DNA from 2 places in the Scandinavium manionii genome. Region 1 is predicted to be linked to the other one. Evidence: predicted binding sites of a transcription regulator. Region 1 holds the regulator's gene; the other holds the start of a gene.
The links. Region 1 encodes LexA, which represses DNA repair genes until DNA is damaged. Its sites were predicted from a motif close to TNCTGTATGTACATACAGNA; they were not measured.
Positions count from the first base shown of each region.

Region 2: dinB (DNA polymerase IV) is a predicted target of LexA. The motif match lies at 2,929-2,948, and genes of this name have one in related genera.

Region 1 is NZ_JALIGC010000038.1:526,299-531,167, forward strand. It holds gene dinF (MATE family efflux transporter DinF) at 1-1,230, opposite strand, end outside; gene lexA (transcriptional repressor LexA) at 1,369-1,977, opposite strand; gene MUU51_RS14370 (diacylglycerol kinase) at 2,087-2,455, opposite strand; gene plsB (glycerol-3-phosphate 1-O-acyltransferase PlsB) at 2,585-4,869, shown strand, end outside.
Region 2 is NZ_JALIGC010000040.1:858,065-862,933, forward strand. It holds gene gpt (xanthine phosphoribosyltransferase) at 1-12, opposite strand, end outside; gene pepD (cytosol nonspecific dipeptidase) at 270-1,727, shown strand; gene dinB (DNA polymerase IV) at 1,853-2,911, opposite strand; gene nqrM ((Na+)-NQR maturation NqrM) at 3,056-3,271, opposite strand; gene nqrF (NADH:ubiquinone reductase (Na(+)-transporting) subunit F) at 3,274-4,497, opposite strand; gene nqrE (NADH:ubiquinone reductase (Na(+)-transporting) subunit E) at 4,509-4,869, opposite strand, start outside.

The DNA of each region.
Region 1 (4,869 bases):
CCACAATCCGTGGTTACCTAACACCGGCACCGTCAGCAGCGTGAGAGCAAAACCGGCGGCCGCCACCGCCATGCTGTTACGCATTTCCGCCCCGCGCGTTGCGCCGATAAACATCCCGTCGAGCAGATAACACCACACGCCGATCACCGGTAAAACCACCTGCCAGATGACGTAGCGATCGGCCAGCTCGCGCAGTTGGGTTATCGACGTCAGCATCGCGACAATGTGTTCCCCCGCCAAGCAATAAATCAGCGCAAAGGCCAGAGCAACAATTCCGGACTGACGACAGGCCGCTTTCCAGACGTCCAATAGCTGGCTGTCATCCCGCGCGCCGTAAGCCTGGCCGGAATGTGCTTCCACCGCATAGGCGAAACCATCCAGGGCGTAGGCGGTGAAGGTGAGCATTGTCATCAGTACCGCGTTCACGGCGACGATATCGCTGCCCAGCCGTGCGCCAAATACTGTGAGTGCACCAAAACAGAGTTGCAGGAGTAGCGAGCGCAGCATGATGTCGCGGTTCAACGCCAGCAGGCGGCGGATATTGCCTCGCCAGGCCTCTTTGAGCATATCCAGCGATATACCGCGCAGGTGCAGCACGCGCCGTACCATCAGCAAGCCAATGAAAAAGGTCGCGTATTCGGAACACGCTGTCGCCAACGCTGCGCCCTGCACGTTCATGTGCAGGCCCATCACCAGCCATAAATCGAGCACGATGTTTAAGACGTTGCCGACCACCAGCAAAATCACCGGCGCGCGCGCGTATTGCACGCCGAGCAGCCAGCCGAGCAGAACCAGGTTTGCCAGGGACGCAGGGGCACTTAACCAACGGATTTCGAGGAAACGCCGCGCCTGTTCCAGTACGGCATCGCTGCCGCCGACAATGTGCAGCGCCAGGTCAATCAGAGGGGTGCGGAACACAACAATCACCAGGCCCGCCCCCAGCGCCAGCAGCAGAGGCTGTACCAGCGCGCGAGCCAGACGTACAGGGTCTTGAGCGCCGTAGGCCTGTGCGGTGAGGCCGGTGGTGCTCATGCGCAGGAACAACAACAGCATGAACAGGAAACTGGTCGCCATGGAACCGATCGCCACGCCGCCGAGATAAACAGGACTATCAAGATGACCGATGACCGCCGTATCCACCAGACCCAACAGCGGCACGGTGATATTTGAGAAAATCATCGGCAGCGCGAGACGCCACAATGCCTTGTCTGCAGTGGTGAAGAGCGACATGAGAAAACCTGTGATTGTGAATGGGTAAAACGAAGTGACGCCAGAATAGCGCCACTCTTCCCGTCAAAACTTACGTGCTGATGTTCTGGCGATGTATGCCTGAACGCAACGTGAATTATTGAGGGTGTCTAAAGCTAATTACAGCCACTCGCCGTTGCGAATAACGCCAACCGCCAGCCCTTCGATGGAGAAGCTCTGCTGACGCAGATCGACCACAATCGGAGAAAACTCGCTATTTTCAGGCAACAGTTCAACGGTGCTGCCCTGCTTTTTCAGGCGCTTAACCGTCACTTCATCGTCGATACGGGCGACAACGACCTGACCATTACGCACATCCTGCGTTTTATGAACCGCGAGCAAATCCCCGTCGAGAATACCGATATCACGCATCGACATTCCGCTGACGCGCAGCAGGAAATCGGCGCTCGGCTTGAACATCGCCGGGTCAACCTGGTAGTGGCCTTCGATATGCTGCTGTGCCAGCAGGGGTTCACCCGCCGCAACACGCCCGATCAGCGGGATACCGGTTTCTTCTTCTACCAGAAGACGAATGCCACGAGAGGCACCGGAAACAATCTCAAGAACGCCTTTACGTGCCAGCGCTTTCAAGTGCTCTTCAGCCGCGTTCGGGGAACGGAACCCCAAGCGCTGCGCGATTTCCGCACGCGTTGGCGGCATGCCCGTCTGGCTGATGTGATCCCGGATAAGATCGAACACCTCTTGCTGCCTGGTCGTTAACGCTTTCATTCCGCCCCCTGGGTGCATATACAGTTATGCTGTGAGTATATACAGTTAATGGCGAATTTGGAACCGCAAAACGCACAAAAAACCAGACGTTTGCGTAATTCTGCGGGTGTTATCGATAATGCGACCACAACAGCGTTACCCAGGTGAGTAAGGCGACACCAATTGCCAGAAACACCGCGGCGGAACCCATATCTTTTGCACGACCTGACAGTTCGTGGCGTTCCGTCCCAATGCGGTCAACCACCGCTTCAATCGCACTGTTGATAATTTCCACTATCATCACCAGAAGCACTGAGCCAATCAGTAACACTCGGGTGATGGCATCCACATCTAACCAACAGGCGAGAATGATGGCGATAACGGCGGCAACGCCTTCCTGGCGGAACGCGGCTTCGTTTTGCCATGCGGCACGAAAACCTTTCCAGGAGTAGCCTGCTGCTTTGAAGATTCGGGTTAACCCGGTGGTATCATTTGCCATCAAAAGAACCTTTTACATTATTTAGCATCAATGTCACTGCGCGCCTGACGCGGTAGAACAGATATTCTGTGCACTTTCTGTTATCCTTGCGGCGCATTTGCATGATTAACCAGAGGCTTTACATCGTTTATGTCTGGCTGGCCACGAATTTACTACAAATTACTGAATTTACCATTAAGCGTGCTGGTAAAAAGTAAGTCTATCCCGGCAAATCCTGCTGAGGAACTTGGACTCGATACCTCACGCCCTATTATGTACGTTCTGCCGTATAACTCGAAGGCAGATCTGCTGACTTTACGCGCCCAATGTCTGGCGCACGGTCTTCCGGACCCGCTTGAGCCGCTCGAAATCGACGGCACCGAGCTGCCGCGTTACGTGTTCATTCACGGCGGGCCGCGTGCGTTTACGTATTACACGCCGAAAGAAGAGTCTATCAAGCTGTTCCACAATTATCTGGATTTGCATCGCAGCAATCCAGAACTTGATGTGCAGATGGTGCCGGTGTCCGTGATGTTTGGACGCTCTCCGGGCCGCGAAAAAGGCGAAGTCAACCCGCCGCTGCGCATGATGAATGGCTTCCAGAAATTCTTTGCCGTGACCTGGCTCGGTCGCGACAGCTTCGTGCGTTTCTCACCGTCCGTTTCGCTGCGCCGCATGGCCACCGAGCACGGCACCGACAAAATTATCGCACAGAAGCTGGCCCGTGTGGCACGAACGCACTTTGCCCGTCAGCGTCTGGCGGCCGTAGGCCCACGCCTACCTGCACGTCAGGACTTGTTTAACAAGCTGCTGGCGTCCAAAGCGATTGCCCGCGCGGTAGAAGACGAAGCGCGCAGCAAGAAAATTTCCCATGAGAAAGCGCAGCAAAACGCCGTCGCCCTGATGGAAGAGATTGCCGCCAACTTCTCTTACGAAATGATTCGCCTCACTGACCGCGTGCTGGGCTTCACCTGGAACCGTTTGTACCAGGGGATCAACGTGAATAACGCCGAGCGCGTGCGCCAGCTGGCTCACGATGGCCATGAAATTGTGTATGTGCCCTGCCACCGCAGTCACATGGACTACATGCTGCTGTCCTACGTGCTCTATCACCAGGGGCTGGTGCCGCCGCATATCGCCGCGGGCATCAACCTGAACTTCTGGCCAGCCGGCCCGATTTTCCGTCGTCTGGGCGCGTTCTTTATCCGTCGTACCTTCAAGGGCAACAAGCTCTATTCCACTGTGTTCCGTGAATACCTCGGCGAGCTGTTCAGCCGTGGTTACTCCGTAGAATACTTCGTGGAAGGCGGGCGTTCCCGTACCGGTCGTCTGCTGGACCCGAAAACCGGCACCCTGTCGATGACCATTCAGGCAATGCTGCGCGGCGGCACCCGACCTATCACCCTCGTACCGATCTACATCGGCTATGAGCATGTGATGGAAGTGGGAACTTACGCGAAAGAACTGCGTGGTGCGACTAAAGAGAAAGAGAGCCTGCCGCAGATGCTGCGCGGGTTAAGCAAGCTGCGCAATCTCGGCCAGGGTTACGTCAACTTTGGCGAACCGTTGCCGCTGATGACCTACCTGAACCAGCACGTGCCGGAATGGCGTGAATCAATCGATCCGATTGAATCCATTCGCCCGGCATGGCTGACGCCAACGGTGAATAACATCGCCGATGATCTGATGGTGCGTATTAACAACGCGGGCGCGGCTAACGCCATGAACCTGTGTGTGACTGCGCTGCTGGCGTCGCGCCAACGTTCTCTGACTCGCGAGCAGCTGACCGAACAGTTGGATTGCTATCTGCAGCTGATGCGCAATGTGCCGTACGCAGCAGATGCCACGGTGCCGTCGGTCACTGCCAGCGCGCTGATTGACCACGCGTTGCAGATGAACAAGTTCGAAGTCGAGAAAGACACCATCGGCGATATCATCATTCTGCCGCGCGAGCAGGCAGTGCTGATGACTTACTATCGCAACAACATCACCCACATGCTGATGATCCCGTCCCTGCTGGCGGCCATCGTTACGCAGCATCGCACTATCTCCCGCACCGAGATGGTCCGTCATGTGGAGATGCTGTATCCGATGCTGAAATCCGAACTGTTCCTGCGCTGGGAAAAGGAAGAGCTGGCGGGCGTGATTGACGAGCTGCTGGCAGAAATGCAGCGTCAGGAACTGGTGACTATTGAGAACGACGATGTTCGCATTAATCCGTCGCACTCCCGCACCCTGCAGCTGTTGGCCGCCGGAGCACGTGAAACGCTGCAACGTTACGCGATAACCTTCTGGCTGCTGAGCGCGAATCCGTCCATCAACCGTAGCACGCTTGAAAAAGAGAGCCGTACCGTGGCTCAGCGTCTGTCGGTGCTGCACGGCATCAATGCGCCGGAGTTCTTCGACAAAGCGGTGTTCAGTACTCTGGTGCTGAC
Region 2 (4,869 bases), on a different contig from region 1:
TTTTTCGCTCATGTGATTGTATCCCAGCCTATAAAGCGGCTTAAAAAATGTTCGGGGTGATTCCAGGTTGCGCGAGATTATAGAGATCTGACGCACTAAAAACCAGTGTTTAACGGCCTCGCCGGGAGTTTTTACGCGCTACGTACTACCAGAGAAGGAAGAAAGTGGTATTCTCAACGGCATCTCGCAAGTCAGGTCACATGCCTGTTTGTCATTGCTAACCCATTACCTGTAAGCCACTTTTGCAGGAAGCCGTAAGGAGACTTACCGTGTCTGAACTGTCTCAATTATCCCCTCAACCACTGTGGGATATTTTTGCCAAAATCTGCTCCATTCCGCACCCTTCTTATCATGAAGAACAGCTCGCCGAACACATCATGGGCTGGGCGAAGGAAAAAGGTCTGCACGCAGAACGCGATCAGGTAGGTAATATCCTGATTCGTAAACCTGCCACGGCGGGCATGGAAAACCGTAAAGCGGTTGTGATGCAGGCGCACCTCGATATGGTGCCGCAGAAAAACAACGACACCGTGCATGACTTCACCAAAGATCCGATTCAGCCGTACATCGACGGCGAGTGGATTAAAGCGCGCGGCACCACGCTGGGCGCAGATAACGGTATCGGTATGGCGTCTGCGCTGGCCGTTCTGGCTGACGACAGCGTTGAACATGGCCCGCTGGAAGTGCTGCTGACCATGACTGAAGAAGCAGGCATGGATGGCGCCTTTGGCCTTCAGGCTAACTGGCTGCAGGCGGATATCCTGATCAACACCGACTCCGAAGAAGAAGGTGAGATCTACATGGGTTGCGCGGGCGGCATCGATTTCATCACCACCCTGCCACTGGCTCGCGAAGCGATCCCTGCAGGCTTCCAGAGCTTTAAGCTGACGCTAAAAGGCTTGAAAGGCGGCCACTCTGGCGGCGATATCCATCTGGGTCTCGGCAACGCCAACAAATTGCTGGCACGCTTCCTGGCAGGCCATGCGGCTGAGCTGGACCTGCGCCTGGTTGATTTCAACGGCGGCACCCTGCGTAACGCTATCCCGCGTGAAGCCTTCGCAACCGTAGCCGTTCCGGCTGACAAAGCGCAGACCCTGAAAGCGCTGGCCGATGAGTTCCTGGCGATTCTGAAAAATGAACTGGCTGCAAAAGAGAAGAACCTGACCGTGGTTCTGGAAGCGGTCACTGCGGACAAAAACGCCCTGAGCGAAAAATCCCGCGACAGCTTTATTCAGCTGCTGAATGCGACCCCGAACGGCGTTATCCGTAACTCCGACGTGGCGAAAGGCGTGGTTGAAACTTCCCTGAACGTGGGCGTGGTCTCCATGCACGACGACAACGTGGAAATCATCTGCCTGATTCGTTCCCTGATCGACAGCGGCAAAGACTACGTGGTCAGCATGCTGGAATCTCTGGGTAAAATGGCCGGCGCACAGACGGCACCGAAAGGCGGCTACCCAGGCTGGCAGCCGGATGCAAACTCGCCGGTTATGCACCTGGTGCGTGAAACCTATCAGCGTCTGTTCGACAAAACGCCTAACATCCAGGTTATCCACGCGGGTCTGGAATGTGGTCTGTTCAAAAAACCGTACCCGAACATGGATATGGTTTCTATTGGGCCGACCATCACCGGACCACACTCCCCGGATGAGCAGGTTCACATTGAAAGCGTGGGCCAGTACTGGACCCTGCTGACCGAACTGCTGAAAGCGATTCCAGCGAAGTAAGCCGTAGTGGGTGCCCGGCGGCGCAAGCTTGCCGGGCCTACAGCTGAATTAAGTAGGCCCGGTTAGCTTGCGCCACCGGGCAAAAAAAGCGTCCTTCGGGAAGCTTTTTTTATGGGTTCAGGAAACTACAATCCCAGAACCAGCTGCCGCTCAAGCTGTGGATCCAGCAGCGTCACGTGCAGGCCCACCAGCCGGACGCCCCTTTCACCGCGCCGCTCATGCCAGGTTTTATACGCCGTGGCAATCAAATCATCCTGATTTAACTTCGGCCAGACGTGCTCCTGCGTCGTCTGCTGAAAATCATTAAATTTGAGTTTTACCCCCTGACGCGCAATCAGCAGGTCAGGTTTCACCTTCGCCAGCCGACGCTCCAGTTCAGGGTAAAGCTGGCCGGTGATTATCGCCTCGCAGTCGGCCCATTCATGAATGTCCTCGGCCAGCGTGCGCTCCACACCTATCGATTTGCGCAGACGTTCACTGTTGACGTCACGCTCATCAATGCCATTGCTGCGCTCCCACAACACCCGACCAAATTTGCCAAAGCGCTTGAGCAGTGTCGCCAGGTCGGCGTGCTGCACGTCCTCACAGGTTCGCAGCCCCATGCCTTCGAGTTTCGATGCCGAGACTTTCCCCACGCCGGGAATTTTGGCAAGAGAGAGCGTTTTGAGAAATGCAGGCACTTCATCAGGCGTAATCACATACTGGCCGTTGGGCTTGTTAAGATCCGAGGCGATTTTGGCGAGAAATTTTACCGGGGCGACACCCGCCGAGGCGGTGAGATTCAGCTCACGATGAATGGTCTGGCGTATTTCCTGCGCCATCAGCGTGGCCGAGCCCTGGCAGTGCAGGCTATCGGTGACGTCGAGGTACGCTTCATCGAGAGAAAGCGGTTCAATCAGTGAAGTGTATCGCGAGAAAATCTCACGAATATGCACCGAAGCTTCTTTGTAGGCATCAAAGCGACCAGGCAACAGCGTCAGGTGCGGGCAGAGTTTGAGTGCCATTCCGGTTGGCATTGCGCTGCGTACGCCAAAGGTACGCGCGGGATAGTTAGCGGTGCTTATCACGCCGCGGCGTTCACGGCTGCCGCCAATGGCGATGGGAATATCGCGCAGGGCTGGATTATCCCGCATCTCTACCGCGGCAAAAAAGCAGTCCATATCGACATGGATAATTTTGCGCATACTCAGCCCTCACCAATCACTGGTTAAGTATACAGTAAATTTATCAGAAATGAGAAGAGTGGGGTTTTGTAGGCCGGGTAAGTAAAGCGCCACCCGGCCTATTTTTGCCCGGCGACGCTGCGTCTGCCGGGCCTACTTCACGGACTAAAGGATGCGGTTTTGCTGGCGCTGGGCCTCGCGGGCGAGACGTTTTTTACGCGCGTCGCATGGCTCAGGGCAATCGCAGACTTTCTCCAGCCCTAGCGACGAGATGCCGCCACAGCTGCCCTGAATGCTTTTACGCTTCACCAGATAGCCGAGTGACATGCCGAGGACCACCAGCAGAAACACGGCAAACGTTGCCAGAAATACCGTTAACATCATTAGCCTCCAAAATCATCAAGCATGATGTTTTCATCTTCCACGCCCAGATCTTTCAGCATGCGGATAACCGCCGCGTTCATTACCGGAGGCCCACACATGTAGAACTCACAGTCTTCCGGCGCCGCATGATGCTTGAGGTAGTTCTCATACAGCACGTTGTGGATGAACCCGGTGTGTCCCTTCCAGTTATCTTCCGGCTGCGGATCGGAAAGCGCCACGTGGAAGGTAAAGTTCGGGTTTTCCCGCGCCAGCTGTTCAAACTCATCGTCGTAGAACATTTCGCGCAGTGAACGCGCCCCGTACCAGAAGCTGATTTTACGCTTGCTACTAAGACGCTTGAGCTGATCGAAGATGTGCGAACGCATTGGCGCCATACCCGCACCACCGCCGATAAACACCATTTCCGCGTCGGTGTCTTTGGCGAAGAACTCACCAAACGGCCCGGAAATCGTCACTTTATCACCCGCTTTCAGCGACCAGATGTAAGAGGACATGATGCCCGGCGGCACGTCCGGCGCGGAAGGCGGCGGCGTGGCGATACGCACGTTGAGCATAATAATGCCCTTCTCGTCCGGGTAGTTCGCCATGGAATATGCGCGCAGCGTCGGCTCGTTCACGTCGGAAACGTAGCGGAACAGATTGAATTTGTCCCAGTCGCCGCGGTACTCGTCCGGCACGTCAAAATCGGCATACGCCACTTTGTGCGACGGGCACTCAATCTGAATATAACCGCCCGCGCGGAATGGCACGCTTTCGCCTTCAGGGATCGCCAGCTTCAGCTCTTTGATGAACGTCGCTTTGTTATCGTTGGAGATAACCTCGCACTCCCATTTTTTCACCCCAAAGATTTCTTCCGGCAGCTCGATTCTCATGTCCTGACGAACTGCAACCTGGCACGCCAGGCGACAGCCCTCTTTCGCTTCACGCTTGCTGATGTGCGAAAGCTCGGTCGGCAGAATATCGCCGCCGCCCTCTTTCACCGTTACCCGGCACTGGCCGCAGGAGCCACCGCCGCCGCAGGCTGAAGAGACAAATATGCCGTTGTTGGACAGCGTATTCAGCAGCTTATCGCCAGCAGGCGTGCGGATTTGTTTGTCGGCTTCGTTGTTGATCTCAATGACCACATCGCCGGAGTTCACCAGCTTCGCGCGCGCCGCCAGGATCAGCAGCGACAGCACCAGCACAATTAGCGTGAACATCACTACGCCAAGAATAATTTCCATTACTTACGCCCTTATAGCTGCACGCCGGAGAATGACATAAAGCCCAGTGCCATCAGTCCGGTGGTGATAAAGGTGATCCCTAAGCCGCGCAGTCCTGCGGGCACGTTGGCGTATTTCATCTTCTCGCGAATACCGGCCATCGCGACGATCGCCAGCATCCAGCCGATGCCGGAGCCGAAACCGTAGACGATAGATTCAGGGAAGTTATAGTCGCGCTGCACCATGAACGAGACGCCGCCAAAGATCGCACAGTTCACAGCGATCAGCGGCAGGAAGATCCCCAGCGCGTTGTAGAGCGACGGGAAATACTTATCGAGGATCATCTCGAGGATCTGCACCAGCGCCGCAATGACCCCGATAAAGGTGATGAAG